Kineosporia sp. NBRC 101731: one gene and its partner. The protein of the gene in region 2 interacts with the protein of the main gene of each other region in a pairwise test. Links are inferred from orthologs where the notes say so. Each region holds a gene or a part of one and is shown on either strand. Other genes may lie near its edges.

Region 1 (5,178 bases), on a different replicon or contig from region 2:
GACCTGGGTGCCGGGTTCGTCGGGGGAACTGCCCAGCAGTCGCGTGAGCGGCCCGCCGAGGTCGAAGCCGTACGGCTGGTCCGAGATGTTCAGCAGCACGGCCAGTCCCGGTCCGCCCTCGGGATTCGTCACCCGGTAGGCAAAGACCTCGTTGGCCAGGTGCACCTGGCTGGAGATGCCGTGGGTCAGCCAGGGGTGCCGCCGGCGCAGGCCGATCAGGTCCTGGTGCAGGCGGTAGATGGGCCGGCCGAGATCCGACAGCTCGTCCGGGTTCTCGGGGAATTCCGGGCGGATCTCGGCGTCGCCGTCCACCCGCTCGTACTTGACGCCCCGGAACGCCTGCTCGTCCCCGGCGTACACACTCGGCACCCCGGCGACCGTGAACAGTACGGCCAGGGCGTGGCCCAGGTGCCGGGGGTCGTCGAGGCGGCTGGCCAGACGGGTGACGTCGTGGTTGCCCAGGAAGGTCTGCGGCACGAAGGCCGAGCTGAAGGTGTTGTGCCGGTCGAGGGTCCAGGCCAGTTCCCACAGGTTGGTGTCGTTGAGGCTGCTCCAGACCGACTTCCACAGCTCGTACTGGGTCAGCGAGTCCAGCCCGCCGTCGGCCACCAGCGCCGGGTAGTCGCCGTGGATGACCTCGCCGAGGAACCAGGCGTCGGGATGGGTGGAACGGACCTCGCCGATCACGTCGTGCCAGAACGCCGACGGCACCGCGTAGGCCGCGTCCAGCCGCCAGCCGTTCGCGCCGCGGTCGAGCCAGTACCGCATCGCGTCGATGGTGTACTGCCGCACCGCCGGACTCTCGTGGTTGAGCGCGACCAGCCCGCCGTGGCCCTCGAAGTCACGGTAGGTGAGTTCCCCGGAGGCGCTGAAGTCGACGTGGAACCAGCCGGTGTACTCCGAGTCCGCGCCCTTCTCGAGCACGTCCCGAAACTGCGGGAAGTCGCGCCCGACGTGGTTGAACACACCGTCCAGCAACAGCATCACGCCGTGCTCCCGGCAGTCCTCCACCAGGGCGTCCCAGGTGCTCCCGTCACCGAGGCGGGGATCGAGGCGGAAGTGGTCGACCGTGTCGTAGCCATGGGTCTGGCTGGCGAAGACGGGCCCGAGCAGCAGGCCGTTGGCGCCGAGCTCGATGACGTATCCCAGCCAGTGGTGCAGCCGGGCGAGCCGCGGCACCGGCTCTTCGGAGGTCGATTCCGGGGCCGTCGCCGGCGCCCCGGTGAAGGAGAGCGGATGGAGCTGCCACCAGATGACGTGATCCGACCAGACGGACATCGGGCCTCTTCCTCGTAGAAACGCGAACGGCGCCGGGCTCCCTCGGAAGCGTCGGCGCCGTCTGTGGGTGCGGAGACTCAGACCTGTGCGGAAGGTCAGACCTGGGCGCGGGTCTTGATCGCCTCGGTGATCCGCTCGATCGCGTCGTCGATCGGCACGCCGTTGTCCTGCGAGCCGTCACGGAAGCGGAACGACACGGCGCCCTTGGCCACGTCGTCGTCGCCCACGATCAGCATGAAGGGCACCTTCTGCTTGGTGTGGGTGCGGATCTTCTTGGGCATACGGTCGTCCGAGTCGTCGACCTCCACCCGCACGCCGGCCGTGCGCAGCTTCGCGGCGACGTCGTTCAGGTAGGGCACGTGGTCGTCGGTGACCGGGATGCCGACGGCCTGCACCGGGGCGAGCCACGGGGGGAACGCACCGGCGTAGTGCTCGACCAGGACACCGAAGAACCGCTCCAGCGAACCGAACTTGGCCGAGTGGATCATCACCGGCTGCTGCCGGGTGCCGTCGGCGGCGGCGAACTCCAGGCCGAAGCCCTTGGGCTGGTTGAAGTCGTACTGGATGGTCGACATCTGCCAGGTGCGGCCGATGGCGTCCTTGGCCTGCACGGAGATCTTCGGGCCGTAGAACGCGGCGCCGCCCGGGTCGGGCACCAGCTGCGCGCCGGACTCCTCGGCCACGGTGCGCAGCACCTGGGTGGCCTTCTCCCAGTCCTCGTCCGAGCCGACGAACTTGTCTTTCTTCGCCGGGTCGTCGGAGCGGGTGGACAGCTCGAGGTAGTAGTCGTCGAGCCCGAAGTCGCGCAGCAGCCCGGTGACGAACTTCAGCAGGTGGCGGATCTCGTCCGGGGCCTGCTCGGGGGTCACGTAGCTGTGTGAGTCGTCCTGGGTCAGGCCCCGCACGCGGGTGAGACCGTGCACCACACCGGACTTCTCGTAGCGGTAGACCGAGCCGAACTCGAACAGGCGCAGCGGCAGCTCACGGTAGGAACGCCCACGTGACCTGAAGATCAGGTTGTGCATCGGGCAGTTCATGGCCTTGAGGTAGTACTGGCTGTTCTCGAGGTCCATCGGCGGGAACATGGTGTCCGCGTAGTACGGCAGGTGCCCGGAGGTCTCGAAGAGCTGGCCCTTGGAGATGTGCGGCGTGCCGACGTAGGAGAAGCCCTCCTCGATGTGCCGGTTACGCACGTAGTCTTCCATCACCCGCTTGATCACGCCGCCCTTGGGGTGGAAAACCACCAGGCCGGAACCGATCTCGTCCGGGAAGCTGAACAGGTCGAGCTCGGTGCCGAGCTTGCGGTGATCGCGGCGCTCGGCCTCGGCGAGCCGGTCCAGGTAGGCCTTCAGCTCGTCCTTGGTGGCCCACGCGGTGCCGTAGATGCGCTGCAGCTGAGGGTTCTTCTCGCTGCCCCGCCAGTACGCGGCGGCGCTGCGCATCAGCTGGAAACCGTTGCCGATCATCTTGGTGGTCGGCACGTGCGGACCGCGGCAGAGGTCCTTCCAGGCAACCTCACCCTTGCGGTTGAGGTTGTCGTAGATGGTCAGCTCGCCGCCGCCGACCTCGGCGGAGGCACCCTCGGCGGCGTCCTCGACCGAACCGCCCTTGAGACCGATCAGCTCGAGCTTGTACGGCTCGTCGGCCAGCTCGGCGCGGGCCTCGTCGTCGGTGACGACGCGGCGCCGGAAGGTCTGGCCGTCCTTGATCAGGCGCTGCATCGCCTTGTCGAGGGCCTTCAGGTCGTCCGGGGTGAACGGGGTCTCGACGTCGAAGTCGTAGTAGAAGCCGTCTTTGATCGGCGGGCCGATGCCGAGCTTGGCGTCTTTGAAGGTGGCCTGCACGGCCTGCGCGAGCACGTGGGCGGTGGAGTGCCGCAGCACGGCCAGGCCCTCGGGGTCGGCGGCGGTGACGGGCTCGACCTCCTCGCCCCCGGTGAGCTCGTGGGTGAGGTCGCGCAGCTCGCCGTCGACACGCGCGACAATGACGGCGCGGTCGTCGGCGAACAGGTCCGCGGCCGTGGTCCCCGCGGCAACCTCCCGCGGGGAACCGGATACGGACACGGTGACCTGGGCTGACACAGTGACTCCTCATTAGTTCGGTGGGCACCCGTACGAGTGGCCGTCCCGATGCTATCGAGCGCCGGTGAGCCTTCGCGTCCGGGATTCGCCCGTGTCCCCCGTTACGAGCTCCGGACGAGCTCGGGACGGGCTCAGGCCGGGGCACGGATGCGCCGATAGCGAGCCTGTGGCGACGCAGGAGCTGGACGAGGCACAGGAAGCCTATTTCGGCGGTATCACCGAGGTGGACCGCCAGGAGCAGGCACGGATCGAGGCGGTGCGCGCGCTGGGGCTGCTGGAGCGGCCCGTCAGCCAGGGCATCGAGCAGGTGGTGGCCCTGGCCGCGCAGCTGTGCCAGGTACCCAACGCCACGATCAACATCGTGGACGAGGAGTGGCTGCACGCGATCGCCACCGTGGGTGGCGAGCCGGGCCGGTTTCCCCGCGAGGACATTCCCTGCGACCTGGTGGTGCGCAGCGGTCAGGAGCTCGTGGCCCCGGACACCGCGACCGTGCCGATCCTGGCCGACAGCCCGGTCATCGACGGCACGCTCGGCCGGATCGGGTTCTACGCCTCGGTGCCGATGCGCACCCTGACCGGGCACATCGTCGGCACGCTCTGTGCCTGGGACGAGCAGCCCCAGACATTCACGCAGGACCAGCTGAAGATGCTGCGCGTGCTGGCCGACCACGCGATCGGCATCTTCCAGATGGGCGACGCCCTGGAGCGGGCCCGGCACGCCACCGAGCAGCTGGCCCGGCAGTCGCGCAACGCCCGGGAGATCGTCGAGACCTCCTTCGACCCCTACTACTCCTGTGACCGCGAGGGCCGGATCACCTTCTGGAACACCGCGGCGGAGCGCACCTTCGGCTGGTCCCGGGCCGAGGTGCTGGGGACGAGCGCGCTCGACCTGCTGGTACCCGAACGCAACCGGCCGGCGGTGCAGGACGAGCTGAACGAGGTGCAGCAGGGAACTGTCATCCACCGGTGCGGCCCGCTGCTCTGCCAGGACGGCACCGAGAAGATCGTCGAGCTGCAGATGTGGGCCTCCCGGCACGAGCCCGGCCGGCACGTCTTCGCCCGGGACGTGACCGCCGCGCAGACCGCCGACCATGCCCGCCGGGCGGCCGAGGAGCTGCTCGGGGCGGCCTTCCGGCACGCCTCCGACGGGATCGTCGTGATCGCGGTCACCGGCGCCGACAACGGGCGCATCGTGCGCGCCAACCCCGCTGCGGGCACGCTGACCGGCCGTCCGGGCACGTCCGGGCCGTCGGGTCCGGGCCTGGTGGGTCTCCCGATCGAGGACGTCCTGGCCGGTCCGGCACGACCCCCGGGTTCGGTGCGGGCGGGCGAGGAGGGACCGCGTCCCGATCACCCGGACGACGTGGCCGACCGCCGCGCGCTGCTGGAGGATCTCGACCTTCTGGTCGCCGAGCCGGCGGGCACCTTTCCCGGTGACACGATCGAGCACCTGGCCCGGATGCCCGTCGGCACCGGCCACCTCTACATCCAGCTGGTCGTCACCCTGACCCGCGACGAGGAGGGCAGGCCCGCGCACGCCCTGGTGCAGATGCGCGACGTCACCGCGGCACAGGCGCACGAGCAGTGGCTCCGGCGTCAGACCCGGACCGACCCGCTGACCGGCCTGGCCAACCGCCTGGCCCTGCGGGAGCGGCTGAACTCCGAGATCGCCCGCCTGCGCGACCAGGAGGCCGGGCTCGGCGTGCTGATGGTCGACCTGGACAACTTCCACGTGGTCAACGACGAGCTGGGACTCACCGGCGGCGACGACCTGATCGCCCGGACGGCCACCGTGCTGGCCGCGGCCGTACCGCAGCAG
Region 2 (4,961 bases):
CTCGACCTCGCTGATCAGCCGGTGGCGCATCATCTCGACATCGGCACCCAGCTGCACGAACTCCGGAGGGCCGATGCCGATGACCTGATGGCTCAGCTCACCGTTGGCCACGATCCGGGCCTCACCGGCCAGGAACGCCACCGGCCGGCTCACCCAGCGCCGCATCAGGATCCACAGCACCACGCCGGCGACCAGGCAGATGATCGCGCTGAGCACGCCGATGGCGAAGCCCAGGTTGGTCACCTCGCCCAGATGGTCGGCGGCCTTCTCCCGCTCCGGGCGCAGGATATTGATGGCCTCGGTGTAGCGGGCCCGGAAGACGTCGAAGAGCTGACGCCCTTCGGTGAAGTCGGCCTCGGTGAGGTCCGCGCCGTCCTCGAGCGACTGGATCGTCGGGGCGGCCCACTCGTAGTACCAGACCTGGGCGGCCTTCTCGGCCTCCTGCATCTTCGGCACCACGCTGGTGTCGGGCAGCACCGTGTCCAGGTTGCCGGAGACCGGATGGTCCCAGGGCTGGCCCGAGTCGTTCAGCGGGTCCAGCGCGGACTTGTCGTGGGTCAGCGCGTAACCGCGGATCGCGGTCTCCGAGTCGAGCATCGCGATGAAGTAGTTCTGCGACGAACGCAGCCCGTCGTAATAGTCCCGGACCACCTCACGCTGCACCTGCCGGGTCTCCAGCAGGGTCACCACAGCCGCGGTGACCACCCCGGTGAGTAGCGCCACCACCACGACCAGGGCGGCGGCGATGCGGCCGTGGACACCCCAGACCCGGGGCTGCCGGATCCGCTCCCACAGGGTGTCGCCGGCCACGGACTGCGTCTGTGTCACTGAAAGTCTCTCGTCACTGGAATTCTCGGGGCCACTGCACGGCGATCACCGCGACATCGTCGGGTAGCTCTCCCCCGTGCGCACCCTGCACCCGATCGAGCAGGTCGTCCACCACGTCGGCACCGTCGTCACTGATCACGCGGCTGGACCGGGCCAGGTCGAGCAGACCGGGCACACCCAGTTCGTGCGGCATACCGTGGCCGCGAGAGCCCTCGACCAGACCGTCGGTGTAGAAGAGCAGCCGCCACCGGGTGGGCAGGGTGATCTTGCGGCCCCGCCAGGCACCGGGCGGGAGCAGGCCGAGCGCCAGGCTGGCCGGGTCACCCGGCAGCGGCGTGGGCACCGGGTCGAGCAGGACCGGCGGCAGGTGGGCGGCGAGCCACAGGTGCGCGGTGAGCCGGTCGGCGTCGATCACGCAGAGCGTGGCCTGCACGAAGATCTCGTCCGAGCGCCGCTCACGGATCAGCACGTCTTCCAGCACCGGCAGCAGACGGTTCGGGTCCACCCCGGCCATCACCAGGGCCCGCCAGGCGACCCGCAGGCTGACCCCGAGCGCGGCCTCTTCCGGTCCGTGCCCGGCGACGCCGCCGATCAGCACGAAGACCCGGCCGTCGGGAGCCTCGACCACGTCGTAGAAGTCGGCTCCGAGCAGGTCACCGGCCTGTGGGCGGTAGCGGGCGGTGACGCCGAGGGCGGGGTCGCGGGTCTGGGTGAGCGGCAGCAGGCCACGTTCCAGACGGGCGTACTCCCCGGCCCGCACCTCGCTGGCGTAGAGCTGACGGGACTGCTCCTCGGCCCGGCGGCGCTCCATCGCATAACGGATCGCCCGGCTCAGCAGCTCACCGTCGACCTGGCCCTTGACCAGGTAGTCCTGAGCGCCGGCGGCGACCGCGGCGGCCCCCGAGCGCTCGTCGTCCAGGCCGGTGAAACAGATGACCGCGACGTCGGAGGCCTCGTCGAGCAAGGCGTGCACGACGTCGAGGCCCTGCCCGTCGGGCAGGCCGAGGTCGAGCAGGACGCAGCCGAAGCGGTTGCGACGCAGGAGGTCGCGGGCCTGCTTGAGACTGCGGGCGCGAACGATCTCGAAGTCGCTGCCGGCAAGGTCCAGGAGATCCTCGACGATCAGCGCGTCACCGTCGTCGTCCTCGACGAGCAGCAGCCTGCTCTCCGAGCGTGCCGCCGGTTCTTCCAGTCGTTCAGTTTCGTACACCGGGCCTCCGCCCCACACTTTTTGTGCACAGCAAACGGCGCTGGGGCCCGGCTGCTGGACCCTCACCACATACGGGGTACCCCGTTTGGCGCCGCGCCCATTAACCCTACCTTGCGGATCAGTAGAAATTGCCCCTGCCAGACGGCGATGATGCGCTTTAGTGATCATGAGAACGGCCCCGCTCGCACAGTGCGAACGGGGCCGTTCATCAGGTGGTCGCCCCGGGCGTCAGGCGCCCGGGTTCGTGCCGGTGCGGAACAGGCTCAGGCCTGGTCTTCGACCAGCACACGCACCTGGGTCGGGTCGACCGGGATGCCCGGGCCCATGGTGGTGGTCATGGTCGCCTTCTTCAAGTAGCGACCCTTCGCGGCGGACGGCTTGAGGCGCATGACCTCGTCGATCGCGGCCGCGTAGTTCTGCACCAGCTGGGTCTCGGTGAACGAGGTCTTCCCGATGATGAAGTGCAGGTTGGCGTGCTTGTCGGTGCGGAACTCGATCTTTCCGCCCTTGATCTCCTCGACCGCCTTGGCGACATCCATCGTCACCGTGCCGGTCTTCGGGTTCGGCATCAGGCCACGCGGGCCCAGCACCTTACCCAGACGCCCGACCTTGCCCATCAGGTCGGGAGTGGCGACGACGGCGTCGAAGTCGAGGAAGCCGCCCTGGATCTTCGTGATCAGGTCGTCGGAGCCGACGATGTCGGCGCCCGCGGCCTCGGCCTGCGCGGCACGGTCACCGGTGGCGAAGACCAGCACCCGGACGGTCTTGCCGGTGCCGTTCGGCAGGTTCACGGTGCCGCGGACCATCTGGTCGGCCTTACGCGGGTCGACACCCAGGCGGAATGCGACCTCGACGGTGGCGTCGTACTTGGTGTTCGACGTCTCCTTGGCCAGCTTGACCGCGTCAAGCGGGGAGTACAGCTCGGAGCTGTCGATCTTCTCCGCCGCTGCGCGGTAGGACTTGCTGCGCTTCATGGTTCTCCTCCTGGAGAGGTTGTGGTCGACGGGCCGCGCTGGGCCCTGCCACGCGGTGCTGTGAAAAAAGTTCAGTACGGGGAGGGACTCAGCCCTGGACCGTGATGCCCATCGAGCGGGCGGTGCCGGCGATGATCCGGGACGCGTTGTCCAGATCGGCGGCGTTCAGATCCTCGAGCTTGGTCTGGGCGATCTCCCGGATCTGGGCGGCGGTGAGCGTGCCGACCTTGGTCTTGTGGGGCTCGCCGGAGCCCTTGGGAACGCCCGCAGCCTTCTTGATCAGCTCGGAGGCCGGCGGGGTCTTGGTGATGAAGGTGAAGGAACGGTCTTCGTAGACCGTGATCTCCACCGGCACCACGCTGCCGCGCTGGCCTTCGGTCTTGGCGTTGTACGCCTTGCAGAACTCCATGATGTTCACGCCGTGCTGACCGAGCGCAGGGCCGATCGGCGGGGCGGGAGTGGCCTGGCCAGCATTGATCTGCAGCTTGATCAGAGCTGAGACCTTGGCCTTCTTCTTGGGGGGCATGACGCTGTTCCTTTTTTCCGGGTGTTTAGGTGCGATCAGATCTTGGAGACGTCGGCGAACGACAGTTCGACCGGAGTCTCCCGACCGAAGATCGAGACCAGCACCTTGAGCTTCTGGGCGTCGGCGTTGATCTCGGAGATGGTGGCCGGCAGGGTCTCGAACGGCCCTTCCATCACGGTGACGGTCTCGCCGACCTCGAAGTCGACGACCTTCACCTCAGACTTGCCGGAGCTCTTGCTGGTGCCCGCGTTCTCCGTCGGCTCCAGGGCCGGGGCGAGCATCGAGAACACCTCGTTCAGGCTCAACGGCACCGGCTGGTGCGTGTGCCCGACGAAACCGGTGACGCCCGGGGTGTGCCGGACGGCGCCCCAGGACTCGTCGGTGAGGTCCATGCGCACCAGGACGTAACCGGGAATGCGCACCCGGCGGACCTGCTTGCGCTGACCGTTCTTGATCTCGGTGACGTCTTCCATCGGGACCTCGACCTGGAAGATGTAATCCTCCATGTTGAGGCTCGTGGTGCGGTTCTCGAGGTTGGCCTTGACCCGGTTCTCGTAACCCGCGTAAGAGTGGATCACGTACCAGTCGCCCGGGGCGCGGCGCAGACCGGCCTTGAACTCCTCGACCGGGTCGACAGCGGGCTCGTCGTCCGCACCGGCGGTCGGGGTCTCGTCGGTCTCATCGGCCTCGTCCGACCGGTCGGTCTCGTCAGCTTCGTCGGCCGAGGTGAGCTCGTCCTGCTCGAGGGCGTCCGCCACCTCATCGGTGGCGGCGGCGTCGGAATCGGCCTCAGCTGCCTTGGCGGCGAGGTCGATCTTCTCCTCGGTGACTTGCGAGGTGTTCTCGGACACGCTTTGTCCTGCTTCCCTTCGTACCTTCGGCCTGGTCACGTTCAGGTCAGGCCCGCTCTCAACGCTCACGTTCGATCTTGCGATCCTCTACGGGAGCCGGCCTGGAGGCGACTTAGCTGCCGCCGCCGAACGCCCAGAGCACGAACTTGCCGAAGCCGAAGTCCAGCGCCGACACGTACAGCATCACGGCCATGACGAAGACCAGCACTACAGACGTGTAGGTGATCAGTTCGTTCCGGGTCGGCCGGACAACCTTCCGCAGCTCGGCCACGACCTGCCGCAGGAAGAGCAACGGCCCGCCCCTGCGCTTCTTCGTCGATGACGTGCTGCTCACGGTCCTCACCTGGTTGTCTAGGCCCCGTTGTCAGGCCCGGGTCCGCCCGAGCCAGCGCCGAGGCGTGGATCTAGGTCGGCCCGTGGTCGCGGCCCGCATCGAACCTGTCGATACGGGCCCTTGTCGGCCTCGTGGCACATCCTGTTGCCACGAACACATCCCGCAGGGCAGGAGGGACTCGAACCCACAACCGCCGGTTTTGGAGACCGGTGCGCTACCAATTGCGCCACTGCCCTAC

The links.
Region 1: the proteins of rplA (region 2) and thrS interact in binary tests that used the Escherichia coli proteins (3 or more experiments, as listed by UniProt). The link is inferred for Kineosporia sp. NBRC 101731 from one-to-one orthologs.

What each region holds. Positions count from the first base shown.
Region 1 is NZ_BSTC01000006.1:288,254-293,431, forward strand. The notes cover bases 867-3,841. They hold thrS (threonine--tRNA ligase), read right to left. Parts: upstream 3,360-3,841; coding sequence 1,374-3,359; downstream 867-1,373. Other genes in these bases: QSK05_RS19145 (alpha-amylase family protein), read right to left, coding at 867-1,278; QSK05_RS19155 (diguanylate cyclase), read left to right, coding at 3,526-3,841. In the rest of the region: more of QSK05_RS19145, read right to left, coding at 1-866; more of QSK05_RS19155, read left to right, coding at 3,842-5,178. UniProt on the Escherichia coli protein: Catalyzes the attachment of threonine to tRNA(Thr) in a two-step reaction: L-threonine is first activated by ATP to form Thr-AMP and then transferred to the acceptor end of tRNA(Thr). The rate-limiting step is amino acid activation in the presence of tRNA.
Region 2 is NZ_BSTC01000001.1:1,160,414-1,165,374, reverse strand. The notes cover bases 1,158-3,915. They hold rplA (50S ribosomal protein L1), read right to left. Parts: upstream 3,013-3,915; coding sequence 2,302-3,012; downstream 1,158-2,301. Other genes in these bases: nusG (transcription termination/antitermination protein NusG), read right to left, coding at 3,574-3,915; rplK (50S ribosomal protein L11), read right to left, coding at 3,101-3,538; QSK05_RS05115 (PP2C family protein-serine/threonine phosphatase), read right to left, coding at 1,158-2,038. Also shown: QSK05_RS05120 (ATP-binding protein), read right to left, coding at 1-828; more of QSK05_RS05115, read right to left, coding at 842-1,157; more of nusG, read right to left, coding at 3,916-4,389; preprotein translocase subunit SecE, read right to left, coding at 4,502-4,723. UniProt on the Escherichia coli protein: One of the primary rRNA binding proteins, it binds very close to the 3'-end of the 23S rRNA. Forms part of the L1 stalk. It is often not seen in high-resolution crystal structures, but can be seen in cryo_EM and 3D reconstruction models.